One region of the Azospirillum sp. A1-3 genome, then DNA from elsewhere that is predicted to be linked to it. Evidence: predicted binding sites of a transcription regulator. Region 1 holds the regulator's gene; each other region holds the start of a gene.
What was found. Region 1 encodes PhoB, which activates phosphate uptake and scavenging genes when phosphate is short. Its sites were predicted from a motif close to TNTCATAAAACTGTCA; they were not measured.
Positions count from the first base shown of each region.

Region 2: M5E06_RS08060 (Na/Pi cotransporter family protein) is a predicted target of PhoB. The motif match lies at 3,753-3,768, and genes of this name have one in related genera.
Region 3: M5E06_RS02170 (HesB/IscA family protein) is a predicted target of PhoB. The motif match lies at 5,658-5,673, and genes of this name have one in related genera.

Region 1 is NZ_JAMSLU010000001.1:2,576,064-2,586,075, forward strand. Features, by position in the region: gene M5E06_RS12455 (ATP-binding protein) at 142-1,776, shown strand; gene M5E06_RS12460 (PstS family phosphate ABC transporter substrate-binding protein) at 1,905-2,960, shown strand; gene pstC (phosphate ABC transporter permease subunit PstC) at 3,004-4,386, shown strand; gene pstA (phosphate ABC transporter permease PstA) at 4,379-5,683, shown strand; gene pstB (phosphate ABC transporter ATP-binding protein PstB) at 5,773-6,519, shown strand; gene phoB (phosphate regulon transcriptional regulator PhoB) at 6,621-7,325, shown strand; gene M5E06_RS12485 (SAM hydrolase/SAM-dependent halogenase family protein) at 7,389-8,117, shown strand; gene M5E06_RS12490 (Bax inhibitor-1/YccA family protein) at 8,213-8,938, opposite strand; gene M5E06_RS12495 (ABC transporter permease) at 9,085-10,012, opposite strand, start outside.
Region 2 is NZ_JAMSLU010000001.1:1,703,445-1,713,456, reverse strand. Features, by position in the region: gene mlaD (outer membrane lipid asymmetry maintenance protein MlaD) at 1-483, opposite strand, end outside; gene M5E06_RS08080 (NADH:ubiquinone oxidoreductase subunit NDUFA12) at 575-967, opposite strand; gene M5E06_RS08075 (50S ribosomal protein L25/general stress protein Ctc) at 1,236-1,832, shown strand; gene pth (aminoacyl-tRNA hydrolase) at 1,924-2,496, shown strand; gene ychF (redox-regulated ATPase YchF) at 2,600-3,700, shown strand; gene M5E06_RS08060 (Na/Pi cotransporter family protein) at 3,851-5,521, shown strand; gene M5E06_RS08055 (EAL domain-containing protein) at 5,729-6,607, shown strand; gene M5E06_RS08050 (NUDIX hydrolase) at 6,564-7,028, opposite strand; gene M5E06_RS08045 (LysR family transcriptional regulator) at 7,148-8,086, shown strand; gene M5E06_RS08040 (MFS transporter) at 8,195-9,445, shown strand; gene M5E06_RS08035 (hypothetical protein) at 9,457-9,864, shown strand; gene M5E06_RS08030 (transglycosylase domain-containing protein) at 9,895-10,012, opposite strand, start outside.
Region 3 is NZ_JAMSLU010000001.1:445,919-455,930, forward strand. Features, by position in the region: gene M5E06_RS02140 (hypothetical protein) at 116-418, shown strand; gene nifW (nitrogenase-stabilizing/protective protein NifW) at 474-809, opposite strand; gene cysE (serine O-acetyltransferase) at 823-1,650, opposite strand; gene nifV (homocitrate synthase) at 1,647-2,768, opposite strand; gene nifS (cysteine desulfurase NifS) at 2,903-4,108, opposite strand; gene nifU (Fe-S cluster assembly protein NifU) at 4,113-5,033, opposite strand; gene M5E06_RS02170 (HesB/IscA family protein) at 5,090-5,485, opposite strand; gene M5E06_RS02175 (hypothetical protein) at 5,797-6,309, shown strand; gene M5E06_RS02180 (alkene reductase) at 6,451-7,566, opposite strand; gene M5E06_RS02185 (TetR/AcrR family transcriptional regulator) at 7,713-8,375, shown strand; gene rarD (EamA family transporter RarD) at 8,394-9,320, opposite strand; gene M5E06_RS02195 (hypothetical protein) at 9,424-10,012, opposite strand, start outside.

The DNA of each region.
Region 1 (10,012 bases):
AACGATCCACCGCATTGTCATACCCATGAATCTTTTATGACCGTCGCGCGGTGTGCGCGACGATGGTGTAGAAGGGCCGTGCAAAAGGACCGACCGTCACGCTGCCCGCCCCGCTCCACACTCGAACCCGGTGCCGACCCCATGCGCCCGAAGGCGTTGCCGCCCGCCCCGCTGTTGACCGCGATCTTGCTGATGCTGGTGCCGATGGCCGCTGTGCTCGCCTGGGCGGTCCATGCCGGGGCGCTGCATGGCGGGCTGGCGCTGGCCGCGGCTGCGGCGGCGCTGGTGGGCGCGGTCCTGGTCCTGCGCACCTACCGCGGCGATGCCGACGCGATGACCGACTACGCTGCCCGGCTGGCCGAGACCGACGAGCCGCTGGCTCCGGCCGGCACGCCGCCCGCCTTGAAGGCGCTGGCCGCGACCATCGGCCGTCTGCACCGGGTCGGCCTGCGCCGGGCCGAGAGCGTGCGGATGCAGCTCGACGCCGACGAAGCGGTGATCGACGCCCTGCCCGCCCCGCTGCTGCTGATGGATGCCGAACGGCAGGTGGTGCGCGCCAACCGGACCGCGCGGGAGCTGTTCGGCGACAAGGTCGTCGACCGCGACCTCTCTTCGTGCCTGCGCACGCCGGCGGTGCTGGAAGCGGTGGATTCGGTTCTGCGCGGCGGTGCGTCCCGCATCATCGAGTTCACGCTGCCGGTCCCGGTGGAGCGCAGCTTCGAAGCGCAGGTCAAGCCCTTCCAGCGGCTGGTGCCCGAACCCGATCCGTCCCTGCTTGATGGCGAGATCGAGGAGGAGTCGGCGCCGCGCCCGCCCACCGTCGCCCGCATGGCGATCCTGACCCTGCATGACGTCACCGCCGCCCGCCGGTCGGAGCAGATGCGCGCCGACTTCATCGCCAACGCCAGCCACGAACTGCGCACGCCGCTGTCCTCGCTGCTGGGCTTCATCGAGACTCTGCGCGGCCCCGCCCGTGACGATCCGGAGGCGCAGGGCCGCTTCCTGGCAATCATGCATGACCAGGCCAGCCGCATGACCCGGCTGGTCAATGACCTGCTGTCGCTGTCCCGCATCGAGTTGGACGAGCATATGCCGCCCAGCGGCTGGGTCGATGTGGTGGAGGAGTTGGAGAACGTCATCGCCGCGCTGCAGCTGAAGGCGGCGGAGCGCCGCATCCGCCTGCGGCTGGAAGCGCCGGAGGATCTGCCGTCCGTCGTCGGCGACGAGGACCAGTTGACCCAGGTCTTCCAGAACCTCGTCAGCAATGCGATCAAATACACGCGCGAGGACACCGACGTGACCGTCACTGTCGCGCTGGCCGACGGAGCGGCGGTGGGCTTCACTGGCCTGCCCGCATCCGGCGGTGCGGTGAAGGACAAGCGCGCGTTGCGTGGCGGCACCGCGATGGTGTCGGTGTCGGTGCGCGACCGGGGCGACGGCATCGCCCGCACCCATCTGCCCCGCCTGACCGAGCGCTTCTACCGCGTTGATGCCGCGCGATCCCGCGCCATGGGCGGCACCGGGCTGGGGCTGGCCATCGTCAAGCACATCCTGAACCGCCACCGTGGCCGGCTGACCATCGAAAGCGAGGTCGGGGTGGGCAGCGCCTTCACGGTTTATCTGCCGGCGGTGGGAGAGGCGGTTTCTCCCTCTCCCCCCCGGGGAGAGGGCCGGGGTGAGGGGGAAGCACTGCGTGTGTTCTCCAAAGCTCCCGCCGCGCTCCCCCCTCACCCTAACTCTCTCCCCGGGGGGGACAGGGGATTCGGTGGGGAGTGAGAGAAACCCATCATTCTGTGACGCCGTCATGAAAGTGTCATAAAAACGCAATCATTCGGTCGCCCTCCCGGTCTATGGTCCGCGCCATTCCGATGGACCAGTCTCCGTTTCCTCAAGGAGGGGCACCCGTGACCACCCGGACGCATGTCTTCGCCGCGACCGCCCCGGCCCTGACTCTGGCCTTGGCGCTCGGCCTCGCCGCCGCCCCCGCATCGGCGCAATCGCGCGACCAGATCCGCGCGGTGGGCTCCTCCACCGTCTTCCCCTTCACCACCGCGGTGGCGGAGGCCTTCGGCAAGACCGGCAAGTTCAAGACCCCGGTGATCGAATCGACCGGCACCGGTGGTGGGCTGAAGCTGTTCTGCGCCGGCGTCGGCCCGGCCCATCCCGACATCGCCAACGCGTCGCGCCGGATCAAGAAGTCGGAAGTCGACCAGTGCGCCGCCAACGGCGTCACCACGATCACCGAGCTGAAGATCGGCTATGACGGCATTGCCCTGGCCTCGTCCAGAAAGGCCGCTCCGGTGTCGCTGTCGACCGTCGTGCTGTGGAAGGCGCTGGCGAAGGAAGTGCCGGTGAATGGCGCGCTCGTCGCCAATCCTTACCGGCTGTGGTCCGACATCGACCCGTCTCTGCCCAAGGCGGCGATCGAGGTGCTGGGTCCGCCGCCCACCTCCGGTACGCGCGACACCTTCAACGAGCTGGCGATGCTGGAAGGCTGCAAGAAGGTGGCCGAGGTCGCCAAGGCGGTCCCCGACGAAAAGGCCCGTGAGCGCGCCTGCATGACCATCCGCGAGGACGGCGCCTATGTCGAGGCCGGCGAAAACGACAATCTGATCGTCCAGAAGCTGACCGCCAACCCCAACGCCTTCGGCGTCTTCGGCTACAGCTATCTCGACCAGAACCGTGACACGCTGCAGGCGGCGAAGATGGACGGGGTCGACCTGACGGCGGAGACGGTGGCCGCCGGAAAGTACGAGCTGGCGCGCCCGCTCTACATCTATGTCAAGAATGCCCATGCCGGTGTCATTCCGGGCATCCGCGAGTTCATCGGCGAATACACCTCGGAACGCGCGTTGGGCGACGACGGCTATCTGGTCGACAAGGGCCTGATCCCGGAGCCGAAGGCGCTGCGCGAGGCCGCCCGCATCGAGGCGGTCAACCTGACCCCGCTCCAGTTCTGACCAGCCCTTCTCCGCCTGCCTCTTTTCCGCCGAAGCGACCCGCATGCAGCTGACCCTCCTCGCCCTGATCCTGGCCCTGCTCACCGTGATCGGCTTCCTGATCGGCCGGTCGCGCGCGGCGTCGTCGGTCGGCGGACGGGTGGCGGAGCTGCATTCGGTCCCCTCCTATCACGGCGTCTATGTCGCGCTGTGGGCCGGTCTGCCTGCGCTGCTGCTGTTCGTCGCCTGGACAGCGTCGGAAGGCTGGCTGGCGATGCAACTGGTGCTGTCATCATTGCCCGACCGGCTGACCACCGGCGACGGCCAGTCGGTCGCCCTGCTGAAGGCCGACATCCTCAATCTCGCCCACGGCATCGCCACCGGGCGTGAGGCCGATCCGCTGGTGACGGAGGCGGCCCGCCGCTACGCCGCCTTGCGCGATCTTGCCGACTGGAGCCTGCTGGCGGTCGGCGCCAGCCTCGCCGTCGCCGGGCTGGCCTGGGGCCGCCACCGCATCGGTCCCGACCTGCGCGCCCGTCCGGCGGTGGAGCGGGTGGTGCGGGTGGCGCTGGTCGTCTGCTCGCTGGTCGCCATTCTGACCACGATCGGCATCGTCCTGTCACTGCTGTTCGAGGCGCTGCGCTTCTTCACCGTCGTCTCGCCGCTCGACTTCCTGTTCGGCACCCATTGGAGCCCGCAGATGGCGATGCGGGCCGATCAGGTCGGGTCCAGCGGCTCCTTCGGCGCGATCCCGCTGTTCGCCGGCACGCTGCTGATTACCGTCATCGCCATGCTGGTGGCGGTGCCGGTCGGGCTGATGGCGGCGATCTACATGTCGGAATATGCCGGGCGCGGCGTTCGCACCTGGCTGAAGCCGGCTTTGGAGATCCTGGCCGGCATCCCGACCGTGGTCTACGGCTTCTTCGCCGCGCTGACGATGGCGCCCTTCGTGCGTTCAGTGGGCGAAGCGCTGGGGTTGGACGTCAGTTCGGAATCGGCGCTGGCGGCCGGCATCGTCATGGGGGTGATGATCATCCCCTTCGTCAGCTCCCTGTCGGACGATGTCATCAACGCGGTGCCGCAATCCTTGCGCGACGGCTCCTACGGTCTCGGCGCCACCAAGTCGGAGACCATCAGGCAGGTGGTGCTGCCGGCGGCGCTGCCCGGCATCGTCGCCGCGGTGATGCTGGCGATCAGCCGCGCCATCGGCGAGACGATGATCGTCACCATGGCGTCCGGCCTGACCGCCAACCTGACCGCCAACCCGTTGCAGGCGGTGACCACCGTCACCACCCAGATCGCCACGCTGCTGGTCGGCGACCAGGAGTTCGACAGCCCGAAGACGCTGTCGGCCTTCGGCCTTGGCCTCGTGCTGTTCCTCGTCACGCTCTGCCTCAACATGGTCGCCCTGCGGGTGGTCCGGACCTATCGGGAAAAATATGACTGACCTCGTCGAGCAGGACGTGGCGGCCGTGACGCCATCCACAACCCCCGTGAAATCGCGCCTGCGCGGCGAAGCCTTCGCACGCCGGCTGCGCGCCCGCCATGCCGCGGAGCGCCGCTTCCGGCTGGCCGGCGCCGCCGCGGTGGCGCTGGCGGCACTGATCCTGCTGCTGCTGCTGGGCTCCATCGTCGCCAAGGGCGCCAGTGCCTTCCTGGAGGCGCGCATCCGGCTGGAGGTGACGCTGGACCCGGCGGAGGTCGCCGACCGCAATTACACCGTCCTGCTGCGCCGCGCCCTCTACGCCCAGTTTCCGCAGGTGACCGACCGCGCCGGCCGCCGTGTGCTGAACGACCTGCTGTCGTCGGGCGCGCCGTATGAGCTGGAGGCGATGGTCGCCAAGGACCCGGCGCTGGTCGGGACGACGCAGACCGTCTGGATCCGCGCCGACGACCAGATCGACCAGCTGGTGAAGGGCGGCTATCGCCGCGACCTGCCGGAAGGCGAGCGTGGCCTCAGCGACGCCAAGGTCGCGGCGGCCGACGCGCTGTTGGCCTCGGGCGCGCTGGCGCAGGGCTTCAACACCACCCTGTTCACCGCCGGCGACAGCCGCGAGCCGGAACAGGCCGGCATCGGCGGCGCCATCGTCGGCTCGCTGCTGACGCTGCTGGTGACCATGGCGCTGTCGGTGCCGGTCGGGATATCCGCCGCCGTCTATCTGGAGGAGTTCGCGCCGAAGAACCGCTGGACCGACCTGATCGAGGTGAACATCAACAACCTCGCCGCGGTGCCGTCGATCATCTTCGGCTTGCTGGGTCTGGCGGTGTTCCTGGGCTTCTTCGGCATGCCGCGCTCCGCCCCGCTGGTCGGCGGGCTGGTGATGGCGCTGATGACGCTGCCGATCATCATCATCGCCTCCCGCGTCGCGTTGAAGGCGGTGCCGCCGTCGATCCGTCAGGCGGCGCTGGGCATCGGCGCCTCGCCGCTGCAGACGGTGCTGCACCATGTGCTGCCGCTGGCGATGCCCGGCATTCTGACCGGCACCATCATCGGCATGGCCCGCGCGCTGGGCGAGACGGCGCCGCTGCTGATGATCGGCATGGTCGCCTTCATCGTCGACATCCCCCACGGTCTGACCGACAGCGCCACGGTGCTGCCGGTGCAAATCTACATGTGGGCCGACAGCCCCGAGCGTGCCTTCACCGAGCGCACCTCGGCGGCGATCCTGATCCTGCTCGGCGTCCTGATCCTGCTGAACGGGGCGGCCGTGATCCTGCGCAAGATTTTCGAGAGACGGTGGTGAACACCATGAGCATCCCGAGCCCGCTGAAGCTGCGGTCCCGTGGCGACCGGCAACCGGACCGGGCGTCCACTGCCGCCCTGCCCAAAAAGATGACCGCCCACGGGGTGAAGGTGTTCTACGGCACCAAGCAGGCGCTGCGGGGCATCGATCTCGACATCCAGGAAAACCGGGTGTTGGCGCTGATCGGCCCGTCCGGCTGCGGCAAGTCGACCTTCCTGCGCTGCCTGAACCGGATGAACGACACCATCGAGGGCTGTCGGGTCGAGGGGCGGATCGCGCTGGACGGCGAGGACGTCTATGGCAAGGCCGTCGATGCGGTGCAGCTGCGCGCCCGCGTCGGCATGGTGTTCCAGAAGCCGAACCCCTTCCCGAAGTCGATCTACGACAACGTCTCCTACGGCCCGCGCATCCACGGCCTCGCGTCCGGACGGGACGAGCTGGACGAGGTGGTGCAGACCTCGCTGAAGCGCGCTGGCCTGTGGGCGGAAGTGAAGGACCGCCTGCGCGAACCCGGCACCAGCCTGTCCGGCGGCCAGCAGCAGCGGCTGTGCATCGCCCGCGCCATCGCCGTCAGCCCCGAGGTGATCCTGATGGACGAGCCCTGCTCGGCGCTCGACCCCATCGCGACCGCGCATATCGAGGAGCTGATCGACGAACTGCGGGCCAACTACACCATCGTCATCGTCACCCACAACATGCAGCAGGCCGCCCGCGTGTCCCAGCGCACCGCCTTCTTCCATCTGGGCGAGATGGTGGAGTGCGACGACACCGAGGAAATCTTCACCAACCCGCGCGACGAGCGCACCCAGGGCTACATCACCGGCCGCTACGGCTGAGTCCTGCGCCACTGTGCCCTACTCCTGTCCCCTTCCTCCTTTGTTGAAAAGGCTGTCCCATGCCGGTTAACGTCGAGACGCGCGCTGTCAACGGAGCCACCATGAATGCGGCCCTGAAGCCGCTCGTCCTGATCGTCGAGGACGAGGCCGACATCCTGACGCTGCTGAAGTACAACCTGGAAAAGGAAGGCTTCCGCGTCGCCACCGCCAGCGACGGCGAGGAGGCCCTGCTGGCCGCCGGCGAACAGACGCCGCACATCGTGCTGCTCGACTGGATGCTGCCGCTGATGAGCGGGCTGGAGGTCTGCCGCCAACTGCGCCGCAACGCCAAGACCCGCGACATCCCGATCATCATGCTGACCGCCCGCGGCGAGGAGGGCGACCGGGTGCGCGGCCTGAATTCCGGCGCCGACGACTACATCACCAAACCGTTCTCCCCGACCGAGCTGGTGGCCCGCATGCGCGCCGTGCTGCGCCGCGCCTCCCCCGGCATGACGGACGAGGTGCTGACCTTCGCCGACGTGACGATGGATCTGGCCGCCCACCGCGTACGCCGCAATGGCCGGGACGTACATCTCGGGCCTACCGAATTCCGCCTGTTGCGCCACTTCATGCAGCATCCCGGCCGCGTCTTCTCGCGCGAACAGCTCCTCGACCTGGTGTGGGGCCACGACGTGTACGTCGAGCCGCGTACGGTGGACGTACACATCCGCCGCCTGCGCAAGGCGATGAACGAAGAGGACGAACTGGACCTGATCCGTACCGTGCGGTCGGCGGGGTATGCGCTGGATACCAAGTCGGTGTGAGCCCAGGGTTGGGATGGGGGTAGGATGGGGGAGGACCACCGCAGCATTGGTGAGAACGCCCCCATGATCCTGCTCTTCACCGACTTCGGCCTTTCCGGCCCCTACACCGGCCAGATGAAGGCGGTGTTGGCGCAACAGGCGCCCAGCGTCCCTGTCATCGACCTGTTCGCCGACGCCCCCGCCTTCGACCCGCAGCTGTCCGCCTATCTGCTGGCCGCCTACGCACCGGCCTTTCCCGTCGACAGCGTCTTCCTCTGCGTCGTCGATCCCGGCGTCGGCACCGATCGCCGGCCGGTGATGGTCGAGGCTGACGGCCGCTGGTTCGTCGGCCCCGACAACGGCCTGTTCGCCCTGATCGCCCGCCGTGCAACGTCGCTAAACGCCTGGACCATCGACTGGATCCCGGACCGGCTGTCTGCCAGCTTCCATGGCCGCGACCTGTTTGCCCCCGTCGCCGCCGGCCTCGCCACCGGTCGCCCGGTCGAGCGCAGCCCCCTTCCCCCCGCCGCCATCGACCGTCCCGACTGGCCGGACGAGCTGCCGCGCATCGTCTATGTCGACGTCTACGGCAATGCCATGACCGGGATGCGTGCCGCCACCCTGCCTGCCGACGCGGTGTTGACTGCCGCCGGCAGTCGCATCGCTCGCGCCCGCACCTTCGGAGCCGTCGGACCGGGGCAGCCGCTGTGGTACGAGAACTCCAACGGGCTGGCGGAGATCGCCGTCAACCGCGGACGAGCCGACCGGGTGCTGGGGCTGGCGGTCGGCGACCCGGTGACGGTTGAGACCTGACCAAAAGAAAACCGCCCGGAAGCGGGTGCTTCCGGGCGGCTGCTGCTTGATCCGATGCTTGTCCGATCAGGCGTCTCTGGTCAGATGTCTGGGGATCAGTCGTTGTTGCGCTGGCCCAGGAACTGCAGCAGGAACTGGAACAGGTTGATGAAGTCCAGGTACAGCGTCAGGGCGCCCATCAGGGCCAGCTTGCCGGTGCTCTCGTGATCGTAGCCCTCGGCGTAGCTTTCCTTGATCGCCTGGGTGTCATAGGCGGTCAGGCCGGTGAAGATCAGCACGCCGATGGCGGAAATCGCGAAGTGCAGGGCCGGCGACTGGAAGAAGATGTTCGCCAGACCGGCGATCACCAGACCGATGACGCCCATGATCAGGAACGAGCCCATCTTCGACAGGTCGGCCTTCGTGGTGTAGCCGTACAGGCTCATCGCCAGGAAGGTGGCGGCGGTGACGAAGAAGGTCAGCGCGATCGACGCCCCGGTGAAGACCAGGAAGATGGCCGACATCGACAGGCCCATGGCACCGCAATAGGCCCAGAAGATCATCTGTGCCGATGCGAAGGACAGGCGCTGGATGCCGAAGGACAGCACCATGACGAAAGCCAGCGGGGCCAGCATGACCACCCACTTCAGCGGCGTGCCGAAGATGGCCTGGAGCATGGCCGGGCTGGACGACACGAGCGCGGCGACCAGACCCGTCAGGATCAGGCCGGCACCCATGTAGTTGTACACGCGCAGCATGTGCTGCCGCAGGCCTTCGTCGAAGTATCCCCGATCTGTCGCGCGGCCCACGGTCGCGAAGCGGTTATAGGTCGGGTCTGCCATGGTTTGGTTTCCTCGGTGGAATAGGGTGATCCCGTCGCAGGACATATTGGCGAGTCCGTCAGGCGGTTCAATAGGAATCGGCAGGGCTTTTTCCAGATGAAAAAGCTTTCACGATTCGTTTTTCCTGCGGCTTCATGACTCAGGCGTCACTCGTTCCGAAGCAATGGCGCCGAAGGCTGGCCGAGAGCGCGCCAAGTACCATAGAACCCGAAAGCAAGCGTGATCGCGGTGCTCAGCAAAGCGGTGGTGATGACCGCCGACGGCAGGAAGCTCCATTCCCAATGCATCAGGAACGTCAGCACCGCCCAGGCGGTCAGCGTGCCGATGATGCCGGCGATCACGGCGGTCAGCAGGCCGAGCAGCCCATATTCCAGCAGGAAGGCGCGCAGCACGTCGCCGCGTGTGGCGCCCAGCACCTTCAGCACCACCGCGTCATAGACCCGGCGGCGATGCCCGGCGGCGACCGCGCCGGCCAGAACCAGCGTCCCGGCGGCCAGCGTGATGCCGGCGACGATGCGCACCGCGGTGCCGATATGGCCCAGCATCTCCGACACTGTGTCCAGCGCGTCCTTGACCCGCACCATCGTGATGTTGGGGAAGCGCTGCAGAACGGCGCGCTGCACCTGGGTTTCGGCGTCCGGCGTGGCGCGGACGGTGGCGACCCAGGTCTGTGGCGCGCCTTCCAGCGTGCCGGGGGCGAAGACCATGGTGAAGTTGATCGCCATGCTGCTGAAATCGGCAGAGCGCACGTTGGCGACCTTGGCCTCGATGCTGCGGCCCAGGATGTTGATGACCATAGTGGCGCCCGGACCGATGCCGAAGGCCTCGGCGACGCTCTGGTGGATGGAGATCAGCGGCGGTCCGGCATAATCCTGCGGCCACCAGCTGCCGGCGGTGACGGTGGAATGCTTCGGCACCGTCGCCGAATAGGTGATGCCACGGTCGCCGGCCAGGATCCAGGCCTGCTCCGGATTGACCAGCGCCTTTTCCGCCTCCTGCCCGTTCACCCGCTCGATCCGGCCGCGCAGGCTCGGCACCGCCTCGAAGGCGCTGGTGCCGGGGACGGCGGTCACG
Region 2 (10,012 bases), 870 kb from region 1:
GCCGGAAGACTGGCCATTCGCCTGGTCGCCGGACTTGCTCATGCTCTGCAGCGAGAAGATGACCTGACCCAGCAGCTGTTCCAGGCCCGGGGTGCTCTGCGTGAACTCGATCTTGCCGTTCGGCTTGATCATGTCGGGATCGCCGCCCGGCTCCAGCGACAGGAACTTGCCGCCCAGCAGGCTTTCCGATGCGATGACCGCCGCGGTGTCCTTGGGCAGCTTCACCGAATTGTCGACCGACAGATGGACGACCGCCTGATAGCTGGTGGGGTCGAGCGTCAGTCCGGTGACCGTGCCGACCTTCACGCCGCTGATGCGCACATCGGCGCCGCTCTGCAGGCCGGTGATGCTGTTGAAGTTGGCGGTGACGTCATAGCCCTGCACCTTGCGCAGGTCGGCGCTTTTGTAGGCGAAGGCAAGGAACACGGCGGCCACGGCGAGCACGACGCCGCCCAGCACGGTTTCGATCACATTCCGGCGCATAGAGCTATCCTGCTGCGAGTTCCCGAATCGAAACCCGGCCCGAAAGGGGCCGGGCTTTCCGTTCCGACGTGATGGTCAGTCCCGGCAGGGATCAGCTCGGCGTCCAGGGCTCGTAATCGCCGGTGGCCGGCACGCGCTGCCCGCCGGCCAGCACATGGCCGGGCGGACGGTAGGCCTGGACCGAGCCCGACATGTTGGGCAGATGTTCCTTCTGCCACGGCTTGTGGAAGGCGCTCGACCCCTCGGGCAGCGGCTCCTTGGTGGTGTGGTGCAGCCACCCATGCCATTCCGGCGGGATCTTGGAGGCATCGGGCTCACCGGCATACAGGACCCAGCGGCGCTCGCGCGTGCCGGGCTGGGCGTCCTTGTTGCGGTAATAGACGTTGCCGAAGCGGTCGCTGCCGACCTTGGCGCCCCGACGCCACGTGACGTAACGGATGTGGATGTTCGCCAGTTTGGTGAACAGGGAGATCGGCTCGCTCATCGTCGCTCACGAATTCCGGAGTCTGGCCCCGTGGACACGGGGCTGGTCGAATGCGGGCCGCACTATGACACCGCAAGTGCCGCGCGTCCACCGTTGGTGAGGCCCAATTTGCCGGCTTTCGGCTCCTTTGAGAGCGGAAGCGCCCTGGCGGCGGTCGCTCCGCAGGAACGCCCCCTTTTCCTTGACGCGCCCGGCCGATTGCCGTATGCACCCCGCGCATGCGCCGGCACCCCTGGAGGCCGGCGCCCTTTCGTTTTGGAGCATCGTCATGACCAAGATCATTCCGCTCGGCGCTGAGACGCGCGAACGGGCCGGCAAGGGGACCGCCCGCCAGACCCGCCGTGATGGCCGTATTCCGGCCGTCATCTATGGTGGCAAGCAGGCTCCCCTGACCATTTCGCTCGAGAAGTTCGAGTTCACCCGCGTCCTGCATCAGCCGGGCTTCTTCACGCACCTGTTCGAAGTGACCGTCGACGGCACCGCCCACCGCGTCCTGCCGCGCGACGTGCAGTTCCACCCGGTGACTGATTTCCCGCTGCATGTCGACTTCCTGCGCGTGTCCGGCGACACCCGCACCAACGTGCAGGTTCCGGTCGAGTTCGTCGACCAGGACAAGTCGGCCGGCCTGAAGCGCGGCGGTGTGCTGAACATCGTCCGTCACGAGCTGGAGCTGAGCTGCCCGGCCGACAGCATCCCCGAGCACATCACCATCTCGTGCGAAGGCTTCGACGTCGGCGATTCGATCCACATCTCCTCGGTCAAGCTGCCGGAGGGTGTGACCTCGACGATCACCGACCGCGATTTCACCATCGCGACCATCGTTGCGCCGTCGGGCCTGAAGTCGGAAGAGGGCGCCGCTTCCTGATAAGGGGCGTTCGACCTTCGAAGATGGTTACGGTGGGGGGCTTCGGCCCCCCGCTTCGTTTGTGGAGAGTGGTTTCCAAAGGGTGAGGGACATGCTGCTTCTGGTCGGACTGGGCAACCCCGGCAACGAGTATGCCCGCAACCGCCACAACATCGGCTTCATGGCGGTGGAGGCCATCGCCCAACGCCATCGCTTCACCCCGTGGAAGAAGCGTTTCCAGGGCCAGACCGCCGAGGGCACCGTCGCCGGCGACAAGGTTCTGGCGCTTGAGCCCGCCACCTTCATGAACCTGTCCGGCCAGTCGGTGGTGGCGGCCCTGCAGTTCTACAAGCTGAAGCCCGAGAACGTCGTCGTCATCCATGACGAGCTGGACCTGCCCCCCGGCAAGATTCGGGTGAAGAAGGGCGGCGGCCATGGCGGCCACAATGGCCTGCGCTCGATCGACGCGCATATCGGCAAGGAATACTGGCGCATCCGTCTGGGCATCGGCCATCCCGGCAACAAGGATCTGGTCAGCGGCTATGTCCTGCACGACTTCGCCAAGGCCGACCAGAGCTGGATCGACCCGCTGCTGGATGCCGTTTCCGATAACCTGCCGCTGATCGTGGAAGGCCAGCCGGAGCTGTTCATGAACAAGGTGACGGTGGCGACGCAGGCGCGATAAGCCGCGGCCTGCCGGACCTTCCCCCACTTCGCGTTTGCGCTTTGTCCCCCATCGTAGGATAAAGCGCCTCAATTCCAGAATTTCCGACGGCGAGCACCCACCCATGGGCTTCAATTGCGGCATCGTCGGCCTGCCGAACGTCGGCAAGTCGACCCTTTTCAACGCGCTGACCGCCACCCAGGCGGCGGAGGCGGCGAATTTTCCCTTCTGCACCAAGGAGCCGAACGTCGGTCGCGTCGGCGTGCCCGACCCGCGGCAGGACAAGCTGGCGGAAATCGCCAAGTCGCAGAAGGTCGTCCCGACCCAGCTGGAGTTCGTGGACATCGCCGGCCTGATCCGCGGCGCGTCGAAGGGTGAAGGGCTGGGCAACCAGTTCCTCGCCAACATCCGCGAGGTGGACGCCATCGTCCATGTGCTGCGCTGCTTCGAGGACGACGACATCACCCATGTCGAGGGTAACGTCGATCCGCTGCGCGACGCCGAGGTGGTCGAGACCGAGCTGATGCTCGCCGACATGGAAAGCCTGGAACGCCAGCTGACCAGCCTGCAGAAGAAGGCGAAGGGCGGCGACAAGGACAGCAAGATCAAGGCCGACCTGATGGAGCGCGCCCTGAAGGTGTTGCAGGACGGCAAGCCCGCCCGCGTGGTCGAGCTGTCGGACGAAGAAAAGCCGGTATTCAAGCAGTTCATGCTGCTGACCGACAAGCCGGTGCTCTATGTCTGCAACGTCGAAGAGGCATCGGCCGCGACCGGCAACGCCTTCTCCGCCAAGGTCGCGGAAAAGGCCAAGGCCGAGAATGCCGAGGTCGTCGTCATCTCCGCCGCCATCGAGTCCGAGGTCGCCCAGCTCTCCGATCCGGCCGAGAAGGCCGAATTCCTTGAGTCGATGGGGCTGGAGGAAACCGGCCTGAACAAGCTGATCCGCGCCGGCTTCAAGCTGCTGGACCTGATCACCTTCTTCACCGTCGGCCCGAAGGAGACGCGCGCCTGGACCGTGCGCCGCAACGCCAAGGCTCCCGAGGCCGCCGGCGTCATCCACACCGACTTCGAGCGCGGCTTCATCCGTGCCGAGACCATCGACTACACCAGCTTCGTCACGCTGGGTGGCGAGCAGGGGGCGAAGGACGCCGGCAAGATGCGCCAGGAAGGCAAGGAATACGTCGTTCAGGACGGCGACATCTTCCACTTCCGCTTCAACGTCTGAGTGGACGGGCGTCGGGGGAACGGGGGCGCAACCGCTCCCTTCCCACCTTCGCCGTCACCCAACTGTCATATTGTCGTAACAATCGGCGCACCCCACACTTCAGTTAGGGGTGCCGCTTGATCGCATCCCCGACCCGACAGAGGGGGTGCGATGCAGGCGACGCGGGTGCTGCTGGAACTGGCCGGAAATGTCGTGCTGCTCCTGTGGGGGCTGCACATGGTGCAAAGCGGGCTGACCCGCGCGCTTGGCGGCGACTTGCGCCGCATCCTGGGGGCCGGTCTGCGCAACCGCTGGACCGCCTTCCTGTCCGGCATGGGCATCACCATGCTGCTGCAGAGCAGCACCGCCACCGGCCTGATGGCGACCGGCTTTACCGCCACCGGGCTGGTGTCGCTGATGCCGGCGCTGGCGGTGATGCTGGGCGCCAATGTCGGCTCCACCCTGATTGTCCAGATCCTTGCCTTCGACGTCGCCCATGTGGCGCCGGTCCTGCTGCTGGGCGGCTTCATCGCCTTCCGCCGCGGCGCCCGCACGCGCAGCCGCGACCTGGGCCGGGTCGCTATTGGGCTGGGCTTGATGCTGCTGTCGCTGCATTTGTTGCTGGCGACCATCGCGCCGGCGGAGAACGCGCCGATGCTGCGGCGGATGCTGGCGATGCTGACTGCCGATCCGGTGGTGGCGGTGATGCTGGCGGCGCTGCTGTCCTGGGCCGCCCATTCCAGCGTCGCCGCCATCCTGCTGATCGCCTCGCTGGCTGGCGGCGGGGTGATCGGGCCGGAGGCGGCGGTTGCCATGGTCGCCGGCGCCAATCTGGGCAGCGCCGTCAATCCGGTGGTGGAGGGACCCGGCGGCGACGGCCGCAACCCGGCGGCAAGGCGGCTGCCGGTTGGCAACCTCATCAACCGGCTCGTCGGCTGCCTCATCGTCGTGCCGCTGCTGGGGCCGATCACCGCCGGCTTGCAGGCGGTATCGCCGGACGCTACGCGGCTGGCGGCCAATTTCCACCTCGCCTTCAATCTGGCGATGGCCGGGCTGTTCATCGGGCCGCTTCCCTGGTTCGCGCGGGTCCTGACCCGGATGTTCCCGGAACGGGTAGCGGTCGCCGATCCGGCGATGCCGCTCTATCTCGACCGCAGTGCCTTGCGAGTCCCCCATCTCGCCATCGCCAACGCGTCGCGCGAGGCGTTGCGCATGGCCGACACGGTCGACAGCATGCTGCGCGGCGCGCTGGACGTGATCCAGACCGACGACCGCAAGCGGGTGCAGGAGATCCGGCGGATGGACGATGTGCTGGACCGGCTGCACGACGCCATCAAGCGCTATCTTACTCAGATCAGTGTCGAGGATCTGGACGAACGCGACGCCCGCCGGGTGTCGGACGTGCTGACCTTCACCATCAATCTGGAGCATGTCGGCGACATCGTAGACCGCAACCTGATGGAGGCGGCCTCCAAGAAGATCCGGCGCAGGCTGCGCTTTTCCACCGAGGGGGCGGCCGAGATCGCCGGCATGCTGGAACGGCTGAGCGAGACCCAGCGTCTGGCCGCCGCCGTCTTCGTGTCGGGCGATGTCCGGTCCGCCCGCGCGCTGATCCACGAGAAGGAGGTAATCCGCGATCTGGAGACCAGCGCCACCGAGGCGCATTTCGCCCGCCTGCGCGCCGGACGCAAGGAAAGCGTCGAGACCAGCGCCCTCCATCTGGACATTCTGCGCGACCTGCGCCGGATCAACGCCCATCTGGTCGCCGCCGCCTATCCGGTGCTCGATCAATCGGGGGAGCTTCTGCCCAGCCGTCTCAAACAAGGGGCAGCACGGGCGTGACCGTCCGCTCCCGATGGAGGTGCGGCATGGCTTCCGCTTCGACCTTTTCTTGTCACCAGCCCAGCCACGTTAACACTTTCGTAACCATATAAAATTCGTCAAGCTCTTTCGCGACATGGTTAACAAACCGTCCCTGTGGTTGTTATGGCAATGAGGCCCAGCGGGCCGTTGTCGAACCCAGGAATGGTTGTCGAGAGGGAGCGGACGGTGGCGAACACGCACGCGACGTCGAACGGACCCGAAGCGCAGGGGATATCCGACGCCGGATTCGCCGAGCGGGTGCGTGACGCCATCAACCGTCAGGAACTCTCCCTGGTCTTCCAGCCGCAGGCGGACGTCGTCACCAACCGCCTGACCGGGTTCGAGGCTCTGTCGCGTTGGCGCCTGTCCGACGGAACCATGCTGCCGCCCGACGTCTTCGTGCCGATGGCCGAACAGGGGGAAGCGATCCATCTGCTGGGCGAATGGACCCTGCGGACCGCCTGCAGGGTGGCCGCCGGCTGGCTGCGTGCCGGCTATCCAGACATTCCGGTGTCGGTGAACCTGTCGGCGCGGCAGCTTGACGATCCGGGGCTGGTGCTGAAGGTGCTGGCGATCCTGGCGGAGACCGGCCTGCCGGCCGCCAACCTGAAGCTGGAACTGACCGAAACCAGCATGTTCAGCCAAGGCGCCGATGCCCGCGAGGCCTTGCTGCAGCTGCGCGGCGCCGGAATCCGGCTGGTGCTGGACGATTTCGGCACCGGCTGGTCGTCGCTGGCCACCCTGCGACGGGTGCCGGTGGAAGCGCTGAAGATCGACAAGCAGTTCGTCCAGGCGATGGTGGAGGACCGTGACGCCGCCGCCATCGTCCAGGCGGTGGTTGCCCTGGCCCACGCGCTGGATTTGGGCGTGGTGGCGGAAGGGGTGGAGACGCCGGAACAGCGGCTCTACCTGCAGGCCTATCGCTGCGACGTTCTGCAGGGTTATTGGCTGTCGCGCCCGCTGAGCGCCGACGGGGTGAGCGAGTTCCTGGCCGAGCGGAGCGTCATCGGCACCCTGCGGCCTATGGGGTCGGGGGCCGCCGCTGGGCCGCAGACATCAGGATGACCCGCCGGGTCTCGTCCCATTCCGTCAGTTCGCCCGCCTCCTCGGCGGTGGCCCAGCAGGCCTCCAGCGCATCGTCGGCGCAGACCGGATCGCCCTCGACACTCTCCGCCGCCACCTCCACCAGAGTGTAGTGATAGTGGACGCGGCCCTCGGCACCGGGAGTGATGGCGTCGACCACGGTGACGATCCCGGTCGGCACCACCTCCAACCCGGTCTCCTCGCGTACCTCGCGCACGGCGGTCTCGAACACTGTTTCGCCGACCGACTGCGCCCCGCCGGGCAGGCTCCACTGGCCCATCCGCGGCGCCTTGCCCCGCCGGATCAGCAGAACCTTGTCGCCGCGCCAGACGACGGCCCCGACACCGACCCAGGGACGGTCGGGATATTCGCGGCTGGAACGGTCGGGCGGGGTGGCGGGCATGAATGGCTCCCTATCGATGGCTTGACCCGAGGGTAGCGCGGTCCGACACTGGGATGCCAGACGCGAAGACGTATCGCCGCGTCCCGTCGGCGCAACCCACCCGACCTTGTGGCTGCCCCATGAAGCTCAACGAGATCCGCACTTTCATCGCCGTGGCCGATGCGCAGTCGGTGCAGGAGGCCGGCAACCGGCTGGGGCTGACGCAGTCGGCCGTGTCGCGGCTGATCCAGCGGCTGGAGGCGGAACTGGGCGTCGTGCTGTTCGACCGGCAGACCAAGCCGCTGGCCCTGACCCGCGACGGCGAACTGGCGCTGGCCCATGCCCGGCGCATCCTGGCGGCGACCAGCGACTTCGCCGACGCCTTCGCCGGATCGGCCGAGCCGCGCGGGCTGCTGCGGCTGGGGACGGCGCATGTGCTGACCGCGCTGGCCGCCGGCCGGCCTCTGGACGAGTTGCGCGCCGGCTTCCCCGGCCTGACCCTGCGGCTGCATGCGGACTGGAGCAACCCGCTGATCGAGCAGGTTCGCGCCGGCAGCCTGGATGGTGCGCTGATCCTGATGTGCGACGATCAGGCGCCGCCCGACGATTTGCCGGTCCGCCGGATCGGGACTGAACCGGTCAGCATCATCGCCTCTCCCGGCGACGGATCCGCCGATCTGGCGGCCATGAACCGGCGCGGCTGGGTGTTGCAGCCGAACGGCTGCCGGTATCGGGAGGCGCTTCATCAGGCGCTGGCGCCGCTCGGCCTGCAGCCGAACGTGACGGTGGAGGCCTATGACCAGAGCCTGCTGGTGTCGCTGGTGGCGCGCGGCGTCGGCTTCGGTCTGGCGCCGATGGGGTTGATCGCGCCGATTCCCGGTGCGGTCGCCGTCCGGCCACTCGAATTGCCCGATTTCCGGATGGCGGTGACGATCTGGCTGATCCAGTCGCGGACGACCGGTCGCATCGCCCCGGTGTTCGACAGGCTGGAGCAGTCGCTGCGGCATGAATTGTCGGCCTCGCATCGGCCCGATCGCCGGACCGCGCAGCCTTCCGTCCTGCATTCCGCCGCGGAATGACCCGGTTGCCGATTATGAATTTGCCGAACTGTTGGTGCCCGCCTATCGTCGGGGCATAGCAGTTCCACAACACCGGCGCTCAATGCCGGCCCCTTCCGGGAGGACGCCTTGACCACCGCCACCCCTGCACCGGCGCCCTCCTGGAGGACGCCCGCACTCGTCGTCGTTTGCGGTTGCCTGATCTCGATGCTGGCCTTCGGACCGCGGTCCAGCATGGGGCTGTTCATCGGCCCGCTTTCGGAAACCCGCGGCTGGGGCCGCGACGTCTTCGCACTGGCGATGGCGATCCAGAACATCCTGTGGGGCGCCGGCGGCCCCTTCGCCGGGGCGCTGACCGACCGCTACGGCCCGGCTCCGGTGCTGGCCGGCGGCGGCATTCTCTATGCGGCCGGTTTGGCGCTGATGCCCTACGCCACCACCAGCGTGGAGTTGTACCTGACCGCAGGCGTGCTGATCGGACTCGGCCTGTCCGGTGCGTCCTTCGGCATCATCATCGCCGGCTTCACCCGGCTGTTGCCGCCGGAACAGCGCAGTTGGTCGGTCGGCATCGCCACCGCCGCCGGATCGATGGGCCAGTTCCTGTTCGCACCGATGGGGCAGGCCTTCATCGCCGGCTTCGGCTGGCAGACCGCCCTGCTGCTGCTGGCGGCCTCGATGATCGCGGTGCCGCTGCTGGCCGGCGTCTTCCCCGGCCCGAAAGGCACAGCGGCCGGTGGCGGCCATGCGGTGACCGGCGCCAATGTCGGATTCGTCACCGCCGTGCGCCAAGCCTTCCAGCATCGCAGCTATGTGCTGCTGGTCGCCGGCTTCTTTGTCTGCGGTTTCCAGCTGGCCTTCATCACCACCCATCTGCCGCCCTACCTGACCGAGGCCGGCATCAGCCCGTCGCTGGCCGCCTGGGCGCTGGCGCTGATCGGCCTGTTCAACGTCATCGGCTCCTACGCGTCCGGCGTCCTCGCGGGCAAGGTCAGCAAGCGCTACCTGCTGTGCGGCAATTATTTCTCGCGCGGCATCGCCACGGCGATCTTCATCCTGCTGCCGATCTCGCCGGTCACCGTCATCGCCTATGCCGCGGTGATGGGCCTGCTGTGGCTGTCCACCGTGCCGCCGACCTCCGGCCTCGTCGCGCTGATGTTCGGCACCCGCTACATGGGCACGCTCTACGGCTTCGCCTTCTTCAGCCATCAGGTCGGCGGTTTCCTGGGCGTCTGGCTGGGCGGCGTGCTGTACGAACGCACGGGATCCTACGACGTCGTCTGGTGGCTGGGCGTGGCGCTGGCCATGTTCGCGACCATCGTCCACTGGCCGATCGCCGAGAAGCCGGCTCCGTCGCTGGCGGCGGCCGAGGCGAAGGCGTAAGGTAGGCCACCATGAACGACAGCCCCGTCCAATCCCCTTCCGGACTTCCCATCGGCCACGGACTTGCCGCGGCGCTGCTGGGCGGCATCCTGCTGGTCTGGGCCGGGCTGATAGGGCTGTCTCTGCAGCGCGCCGCGCTGCCGGATTCGACCGACGGGATGATGCTGGCGGTCTTCTCCCTCGGCACCAGCGATGCCGAGGCGATGACGGCGATGGTGCGGGCGGGTGGCGAGCCGGTCCGCTCCACCTGGCTCGGGTTCGCCTGGGTCGCCCGCGGGGTGGAGCCCGGTTTCGTCGGCCGGCTGAAGGCGGAAGGCGCGCTGGCTGCCTTCGGCGAGCTTCCGGTCGGCCCGACCCTGGGCGGCTGCACCGCCACCCCGGTCGACACCGCCAAGATCGCCGCCACCAGGCTGCAATAGGCCCGGCTGCAAGAGGCCGGTCTTTCCGCCTTACAGGCCGGTGGGTGTTGTCCGCGTGTCGGCGGTGCGGGTGGCGCCCTGGTCGATCAGCGGCTGCAGCGCCGGGGCGAGGCTTTTCAGAAGCTGGGCGGGCAGGGCGCTGGTGAAA
Region 3 (10,012 bases), 2.1 Mb from region 1:
GTACGACGCACCATCTCTGTCTCAGGGGTGTTTTCACCAGCGAGCATTGCGGACCCGTGCCTGTCCATTATGGACGGCCGGCGGGGCCGCTCCCTTTTCCATGAGGAGACCGGCGATGGACCTGCGAGTCTGTTTCGAAAACATGGAAAGCGTCAACGTCAACGACGCGGCGATGATGAAGCATTACACCAAGAGCTATCTCGCGGATTTCAATCCGGAATGGGCCGGATTCATCATGTTGCCCCATGACGAGACGCTGCGCGCGACGATGGAGCCCGCCTGGCAGGTGCTGATCCGCGACGCCTCGCCGCGGACGGAGCAGGAACTGCTGCGCTACATCGACGAGAACCCGATGGCGGCCTATCACGTCCATGTCTACCGGCGCGACGGCGGCCGGAACGAGAGCAAAATCCACTGACGGCAAAGGGGGCGCTGCAAGACGCCCCCTCCGTCAAAGCTCTTGCGCCGGCGATTCAGCCGACCGGCGATCCCAACAGGCTGTCGAGCGGGACGAAGCGGTCGGCCATCTTGCGCGCTTCTTCCTTGTGGACCTTGAAGGTCTTTTCCGCGATGGCGTTGGACACGACGAAGTCCTGATAGGCGCGTTCGAGGTGAAAACGGTAGCGCGCCGACATGCCGTCGTTGTCCAGCCCCTCCATCCCATGGTCCGCCGACAGGTAATCGTGGAAGCGCTGCAGGATGTGCAGGCGGTTCACATTGATCACGCGCTGGTCGTAAGTGACGTGGAAGAAGCGCAGGAAGTCTTCCGCGGTTTCCAGATCGTCGAGGTCATCGGTGAAATCGCTCATCGTCGAAGACTCCTCACGCATGCTGCTGGGTGGAGCGGGAGGGGCCGCAGCCCTCCTGATCGCAGATGTTTCCACAGGCGCTGCAGGCAACGCCGTCCAAACGGGCATCGCCCAGCCGCATTTCCGACAGTCGGATGTTCTTATCAGGAAACTGTGACGGTACGGTTGCGGTGTGAGCATCCAACCGGGCTTCGATGCGGTTGATGTGCTCGATCAGGCAGGCGATGGCCTTTCCGACCGGGTCCGGCATCAGATGATGTTCCAGGTCGATGCCATGTCCGGAAAGATTACGGCCGGAAGGATGGCGCTGCGCTTCCGGCCGCACCACCCGGCCGGGGATACCGACCACGGTCATGCCATCCGGTACCGGCTTGATCACCACCGAATTGGCGCCGACCCGCGCGTTGGTGCCGACGGTGATCGGCCCCAGGATCTTGGCGCCGGCACCGACCAGCACGCCGTCCATCAGCGTCGGGTGCCGCTTGCCCTTGGTCCAGGAGGTGCCGCCCAGCGTGACGCCGTGATAGAGCGTCACGTCGTCGCCGATCTCGGCCGTCTCGCCGATCACCACGCCGGCGCCATGGTCGATGAAGAAGCGGCGGCCGATGCGGGCGCCGGGATGGATGTCGATGTTGGTCACCGCGCGGGCGACATAGGACAGGAAGCGCGCCGGCCAGCGCAATTTTCGTCGCCAGGCTGCATTGGCGAAGCGGTGCATCACCAGCGCGTGGATGCCTGGATAGCAGGTCAGCACGTCGAAGACGTTGCGCGCCGCCGGGTCGCGGTCGAAGACGCAGGCGACGTCCTCGCGCAGCAGAGCGACGATGCCGGGCTTGGTCATGTCGCCGCCTCCAGGAAAGCGTGCAACTCCTCGGGCGTGGGCGGCCGTTTGGCGCGGGTGGCCAGCGCGCGGACGCGCGGCAGCACCGCCTGGGCCGTGGCGTCGTCGCAGGCGATGCCCAGCCGTTCATAGGCCAGCTTCACCGCCGCGGTTCCGGAATGCTTGCCCAGCACGATGCGGTGCTCGCGCCCGACCTCGGCCGGGTCGAAATTCTGATAGGTGGCGCGGTCGCGCAGCAGCCCGTCGACATGGATGCCGGCCTCGTGGGTGAAGACGGCGGACCCGACGATCGACTTGTTGACCGCCACCGGCCGGTTGGAGGCCCGCTCCACCAGATCGCTGATGGTGCCGAGCGACCGCGTCTCCACGCCGCTGTCGATGTGGTAGAGGTGTTTCAGCGACACCACCACCTCCTCCAGCGGCGCATTGCCGGCACGCTCGCCCAAACCGTTCACTGTGGTGTTGACGTGGGTGGCCCCGCCCAGAACCGCCGCCAGCGAGTTGGCGTTGGCGAGGCCTAGATCGTCGTGGGCGTGGATCTCGATCTCCAGGTCGGTGGCCCGGCGCAGCCGTTCGATGCAGGTGCGCGTCTGGAAGGGGTCGAGCACGCCCAGCGTGTCGGCGAAGCGGAAGCGCCGCGCGCCCGCCTCCTGCGCCACGGTGACGGCGGCGATCAGGAAATCCATGTCGGCACGCGACGAATCCTCGCCACCGACGCTGACCTCCAGCCCATGGTCGCGCGCCTGTTTGACTTTGCGTTCGATTTCCGCGAGCGCCCAGGTCCGGCTGCGCTTCAGCTTCTTCGTGATGTGGATGTCGGACACCGGCATCGACAGGTTGACGAAGCCGACATTGCAGGACAGCGCCGCCTTCAGGTCGGTGTCGTGCATGCGGCACCACACCATCAGCCGTCCCTTCAGCCCCAGCGTGGCCACGGCGCGGATGCCCTCGCGCTCCTCCTCGCCCATGGCGGGGATGCCGATTTCCTGTTCCGGCACGCCGGCGGCATCGAGCGCGCGGGCAATGGCGATCTTCTCGTCGAGCGTGAAGGCGACGCCGGCGGTCTGCTCGCCGTCGCGCAGCGTGGTGTCGTTGATGGTGGCGAAGGTGGTGGGCATGGGGGCACCTCGCGCGCGGGGGCAAGCACCGCCCCCTTCAGAAGTGTCGCAGGCCGGGCTGGGGACCCGCCCCGACGGGGTGTCGTCGGGCGGGGTGCCGGGACGGGCCATCGACCCGGCCTGCGATTCCGGTGTTACGAATAAACGGGTGCGAATTCCTTCGGCCGGTCCGCGCCCTGCTGCCAATAGGGCGACAGGCTACGCAGCTTGGCGATGATGCCCGGCACCACGGCGATGACCCGGTCGATCTCCTCCTCCGTCGTGTCGCGCGACAGCGAGAAGCGGGTGGCGCCATGGGCTGCGGTGTAGGGCACGCCCATGGCGCGCATGACGTGGCTCGGCTCCAGCGAGCCCGAGGTGCAGGCGGAACCGGAGGACGCGGCGATTCCCGCCTCATTCAGCAGCAGGAGGATCGCCTCGCCCTCGATATATTCGAAGGCGATGTTGCAGGTGTTGGGCAGGCGGTTGTCCGGGTTGCCGGTGACGAAGCAGCTCGGCACCGCCGCCAGGATCGCCTGTTCCAGCTTGTCGCGCAGCGCCTTCACCCGCGTGTTCTCCTCGCCCATATGGACCAGCGCCAGCTGGGCGGCGGCACCCAGCCCGACGATGCCCGGCGCATTCTCGGTCCCGGCGCGGCGGGAGCGTTCCTGATGGCCGCCGCGCAGCATCGGGCGGTAGCGCAGGCCGCGCTTGACGTAGAGCGCGCCGATGCCTTTGGGAGCGTGCAGCTTGTGGCCGGACAGCGACAGCATGTCGATGGCGCTGTCGGCCAGCTTCATCGGGATCTTGCCGAGCGACTGCACCGCGTCGGTGTGGAAGAGGGCGCCGGCCTCCTTCGCCATGCGCGCCAGTTCCTCCACCGGGAAGATCGTCCCGGTCTCGTTGTTGGCCCACATGATGGAGACGATGGCGACCTGATCGGACAGCGCCGCGCGGTAGGCCGCCATATCAAGGTTGCCCTTGCCGTCCACCGGGATGCGGTGGACCTTATAGCCACGCTTCTTCTCCAGATACTCGCAGAGCGCCAGCACACCGGGGTGTTCGACCACGCTGGTGACGATCTCGCGCTTCTTCGGATAGGCCTCCAGAGCCGACAGGATGGCGGTGTTGTCGCTCTCCGTCCCGCCGGAGGTGAAGACGATCTCGCTGTCATGGGCGGCGCCGAGCAGGGCCTGAACCTGCTTGCGCGCCCATTCGATCTTGCCGCCCACCGCGGCGCCGAAGCCGTGCATCGACGACGGGTTGCCGAAATGCTCGGTGAAGAGCGGCAGCATCTCCTGCAACACTTCCGGATCGACGCGGGTGGTGGCGTTGTTGTCGAGATAGATGCCCTGGCTCATGGCATTAAGCTCCCACTGGCATCAGAGAGGCGGGCTTGACCCGCACGAACTCGCCGAGCTTCTCGACCAGCTTCATCTGCACGCCCATCATCGTCCCGGCCGACTGCGAACAGCCGGAGCAGGCGCCGGAGAGCCGGACGTAGATGTCCTTGCCGTCGATATCGACCAGCTCCACATCGCCGCCGTCGCGCTGGATTTGGGGGCGCATCTCCTCGATGGCGCTCATGATGACCTGCATGCGCTGGACATTCGTCAGCTTTGGCGCCGCGGCCGGTTCGGCCTTGGGTTCCAATGGCTTGATGGCGTCGAGACCGACGGTGCCGGGGGCATGCTTCTTGGCGGGCTTCAGGGCGCCGGTCTTCGCCAACACCTCTTCCAGCACCTCCTCGATCTTCTCGTGGCAGGTCTGGCAGGAGCCACCGGCCTTGGTGTAGTGGGTGACCTCCTCCAGCGAGGTCAGGCTGTTGACGGTCACCGCGCGCTCGATCATCGCGGCGTCGATGCCGAAGCATTTGCAGACCAGCTCGCCTTCCTCATGATCGTCTTCCCACGCCTCGCCCTTGTAGTTGGCGATGGCGGCGCGCAGGGCCTCGGCACCCATGACGGAGCAGTGCATCTTCTCCGGCGGCAGGCCGCCCAGATACTCGGCGATGTCGCGGTTGGTCAGGGTCAGCGCCTCGTCCACCGTCTTGCCGATGATCATCTCGGTCAGCGCGGAGCTTGAGGCGATGGCCGAGCCGCAGCCGAAGGTCTGGAACTTCGCATCCAGAATGATCTGGGTGTCGGGATCGACCTTCAGCATCAGACGCAGCGCGTCGCCGCAGGTGATGGAGCCGACCTCGCCGACCGCGTTGGCGCTGTTCAGGACACCGGAGTTCTTCGGGTTGAAGAAGTGTTCCTTGACCTTGTCGGTGTAGTTCCACATGTCGCTGCTGCCTTTCCGTGGGGTGCGCGCCTAGGGGAAGAATGTCCGGGGAGGGATCAGTGGGTCGAATAGGGGGCCGACGATCCGCAACTGGACGAGGAGGTCGAGCAGGAGCCGCCACCGCCTTCACCGGCCGAGAAGGACTTGCCGCAGCCGCAGCTGCTGGTCGCGTTCGGGTTGTCGAACTTGAAGCCGGAGCCTTCGATGCCCTCGACGAAGTCGACCACCACGCCCGACAGGAAGGGCTGGCTGTTGGCGTCGACGAAGATGGTGACCGGGCCGAAGCTGAGCACCGCGTCGTCGTCGCCGGCCGCCGCCTCCAGGCCCATTTGGTATTTCAGGCCGGCGCAGCCGCCGTCGGTCACCGCGATCCGCAAGCCGGCGGCGGCACCGCCCGACTTCGCCAGTACCCGTTCCAGGGTGGAAACCGCCGCATCCGTCAGAGTCACCATGTCCCGCCTCCTCAAGCCGCGTTGCCGGGGGTGCCGGCCGATCTGGCGAAGACTAGAGCAAGGGCTGTGCCAAACCGGCAAAGTATTGATTTGCAAGGATTGTAAGCTGGGGATGGCGTGGCGAGAGTCCGACAATGTTTCGCCTTCCAACGATTTTGTCGGGTTTGGCGCGTGTCGGTTTTGCGACAGCCGCGACACTTCGCCGCACAAAATTAATGTGGTCTTTCCCTGTGCCTACGCGCCTACCATGGGACGTCGTCGGTGCGTCGGATGGTTGATTGCTGCAGCGGAAAATCCAGGCGAGGGAAGCGATGAGCGACGAACCGATCGAACTCAGGATGTCGAACGGCCGCATGGCCTTCGGCGATGTGCCGGAACAGATCGACGAGTTGCTGCAGAAGGCAGTGAAGGCCCGCGACGTGCCCGACGCCTGCGAGGCGCTGCTGTGGGAGGCGCACCGCAAGGGGCCGCGGGTGCTGCCGGTCTTCTACGCGCTCTACAAATTCTACTTCAACCGCAAGAAGCTGGGCGAGGCGGAGCGGGTGGCCCGCATCGGGCTGGATGCCGCGGCATTGCAGGGCGGCTTTCCGGCGGACTGGTCGCAGCTGACGGCAGGCTCCACCGACTGGACGGCGGCCGGGCCGGCGCGCTTCTTCCTGTTCACCATGAAGGCGCTGGCCTTCATCGAACTGCGCCGCCACAACCGCGACAGGGCGCTGGCGATCCTCGCCAAGATGGCGGAGATCGACCCGGCCGATCAGGTCGGCTACGGCACCATCGCCGCGCTGGCTCGCGGACTGGATGGCGAGGGCGGGGCGGGGTAACGGCCGCAAAAAAAGCCCCCCGGCCCAGGGGGGAACCGGGCCGGGGGCAGCGGGGATTTGCGTCTCACGACGCACTCACGACGCGCTCTCTCACGTCGAGAGTTATTGCGGCCCCGCCGGGGCAGGGAGGCCGCAAACCGGTCAGGCGGCGACGGACTCCAGGGCCGGATAGTCGGTGTAGCCCTTGGCGTCGCCGCCGTAATAGGTGGTGCGGTCCGGCTCGGCCAGCGACGCATCGGCACGGAAGCGCACGGCCAGGTCCGGGTTGGAGATAAAGGCCTCGCCGAAGCTGACCGCGTCGGCCTCGCCCTTGGCGAGTGCGGCGTCGGCGTCGTCGCGGCTGTAGCCGCCATTCAGGATGAACGGACCCTTGAAGGCGGCGCGCAGGGCGGACGCCACATGCGGCGCACCCTCCGGCGGAGCCATATGGTGGCCGGGCCGGCCTTCGATCACATGCAGATAGGCGAGGTTGAACGGGTTCAGCGCCTTGGTGATCGCCAGGAAATGCGGCAGCGGGTCGCTGTCCTTCATGTCGTTGAACACGCCGGTCGGCGACAGGCGGACACCGATGCGGTCGGCGCCGACGGCATGGGCCGTGGCCTCCAGGATTTCCAGCAGGAAGCGGCAGCGGTTCTCCACCGTCCCGCCATACTGGTCGGTGCGGGTGTTGGTGCTGTCGCGCAGGAACTGGTCGATCAGATAGCCGTTGGCCGCGTGGATCTCGACGCCGTCCAGACCGGCATCGAACACCGCGCGCTTGGCGGCGTCGGCGAAGTGACGGACCAGAGCGGGAATCTCGGCGGTCTCCAGGGCGCGGGGCACCGGGAAGGGCTCCATGCCGGCGCCGGTGTAGAGCTGGCCCTTCGCCGCGATAGCCGACGGGGCGACCGGGGCGGCGCCGTTCGGCTGGAAGCGCGGGTGGGAGATGCGGCCGACATGCCAGAGCTGGGTAACGATCCGCCCGCCGGCGTCATGCACGGCGTCCGCAACCGCGCGCCAAGCCAGGGTCTGGGCGTCGGTGTGGATGCCCGGCGTGTTGGGATAGCCCTGGGCGGTGTCGCAGACCTGCGTCGCCTCTGTGATGATCAGGCCGGCGGAGGCGCGCTGCGCATAATATTCGGCGGTGAGCGCGGTCGGGCAGTTGCCTTCGCCGGCGCGGCTGCGGGTCATCGGCGCCATGACGACACGGTTCAGCAGCTCGATGGCGCCGAGGCGCAGCGGGGTGAACAGGTCAGGCTTTGCAGTGCTTTGCGGCATGGCGGGACTACCCCCTCTTGGCCCCTGTTGGGCAAATCAGCTTGTATGTATGTGAGTACATACTTGAACCAGAGCCCGCCGCTTGTCAAGTATGTATCTGCATACTTATTATGAAGCTGACGGGACGCACCGGAGAGGGACGGGCTTTGGACGCAAGCAAGGAAGATGACGGCTGTTGCCCCGGCAACGGGACCGAGGGCGCGTGCGAGGGTGGGGCGCGCAAGCGCGACCGCGCGGCGACCGAGGGCGCGCTGCTCGACGCCGCCAAGCTGGTGTTTGCAGAGCGCGGATTCGATGCGGCGACGACGCGCGAGATCGCCGGGCGGGCCGGGGTCAACGAACAGCTGATCCAGCGCTATTTCTCAGGAAAGAGCGGTCTGCTGCTGGCGGTGGTGGAGCGCTATTGGCGCGAGGAAGCGGGCGGCTGCGACCTGCCGCCGCCGGACGATGACCTGGAAACCGACCTTGGCCGCTTCCTGCACGCGCAGTTGAAGCACAGCTGGAAATGCCGCGACTTCACCCGCGTTGTGCTGGCCCGCGCGCTGGTCGATCAGGCGGTGGCGGACGAAATGGCGCGCACCCTGTCGGAGAGCCGCATCCCCTGCCTGCTGAGGCGGCTGGAAGGCTTCCGCGCGCGCGGCGCGATCGCCGCCGATGCCGACCTCGCCAATGTGGCGGCCGGCATCGCGACGCTCAGTTTCGGGCTGGGCTTCCTCGATCAGGTGGTGTTCGGCCGCGACGATGCCGGCATCTGCGCGATGGTCGGCACGCTGGCCCACACCATCGCCCATGGACTGACGCCTCGCTGACGCGGCGGTAGGCCGCCGCTATTCCGCGGCGGCGGCGGCGCGGGTTGTGCTGCGATGGCTGTGGACCGCGTCGGCGGTAAAGACCGCCAGCGCCACCCAAATGCAGGCGAAGGTGATGGCGTGGTTGCGGGTGAAGGCCTCGCCATAGACCAGCACGCCCAGCAGAAGCTGCCCGGTCGGCCCGACATATTGCAGCAGCCCGAGCGTGGTCATGGTCAGCCGCGTCGCGCCGAACATGAACAGCACCAGCGGCACCGCCGTCATCGGTCCGGCCAGCACCAGCAGCGTGCTCTCGCCCCAGCCATGTCCGAAGGCGCCGTCGCCGCCCAGCCACAGCAGATAACCGAGCGCAGCCGGCAGCAGCAGGGCGGTTTCCACAAGCAGCCCGATCACCGGGTCGATCGCCGCCTTCTTGCGAACCAGGGCGTAGAAGCCGAAGGACAGCGCCAGCGACAGGGCGACCCAGGGCACGGTGCCATAGCTGACGACAAGGCTGCCGACGCCGGCCGCGGCGATGGCGACCGCCAGCATCCGGCCGCGGCTGAGCCGCTCATGCAGGAACAGCACGCCCAGCAGCACATTGACCAGCGGGTTGATGAAGTATCCCAGGCTGGCCTCGACCAGCCGGCTGTTCACCACCGCCCAGATGAAGACGGTCCAGTTGACGGTGACCAGCAGGGTGGTGACCACCAGAATGCCCAGCCGGCGCCAGCTGCCCACCGCAGCGACGACTGCCGTCGGCCCGCGGGTCGCCAGCACGCCGATGCCGACCAGCACCACGGTCCACACCACGCGGTGCGCGACGATCTCCACCGCCCCGACATCGCCCAGCGATTTGAAGAAGACCGGGTTGACCAGCCCCCAGATCAGGTAAGAGGCCAGCGCCGCGACGAACGCTGCGGTTGTGGAGATCGGGGCCTTGGCGGGCGGCGGGGTCTGAACCATACCGTCCGTTTAGCACATTGTTTGTGCAATCCGGCAGCGGGGCGCCGGGCATGGCGGGGCTGCGCGCCGGGCATCGCTTCGCGGCATGCTAGAAACCGATATGCTAAAAATTGAGCGGGCGCTCGCTCGTCATCATCCGGTCGATCCAGTGGGCGTGCGGCGCGAACCTTCGCTCGAACAACCGCCACATGCCGGACTGGCCGCTGGCCGTCTCGATGACCGCCACCGAATCGCCGCCATGGCGGGCGGCCACCCGCTCAGCCCCCTCGGCATAGGCGCCCATCAGCCAGCCGCGGCGGTCATAGGGTGGGCGGACCCAGCCGATGGGGAAGAACCAGCGCGACAGATCGGGCTGATGCACGCACAACGCCCAGCCGACGATGACGTCGTCCGCGCCGATGACCAGCGACAGGTCGGGGTCCAGCATGCCGCGCCAATGGGTGGGCCGTGCCCAGACCGGCGCCTTGCCGCGGTCGATCAGCGCCTGGGCGAGCGTTTCCGCCTCCCTCCCGCGCTCCCGCCAGGACCACAGGCGGAAGCCTTCCGCCGTCATGCGCGTCATCAGCGAATCGCGATCACGGAAGACCTTGACGGTGTCGCGCACGGCCCCGCAGATGCGCAGCCGCGACGGTTCCGGTTCCGGCCAGCCGGCGGCGCGCAGGGTGGCGGCGAAGGGATCCGCCGCCGGCAAC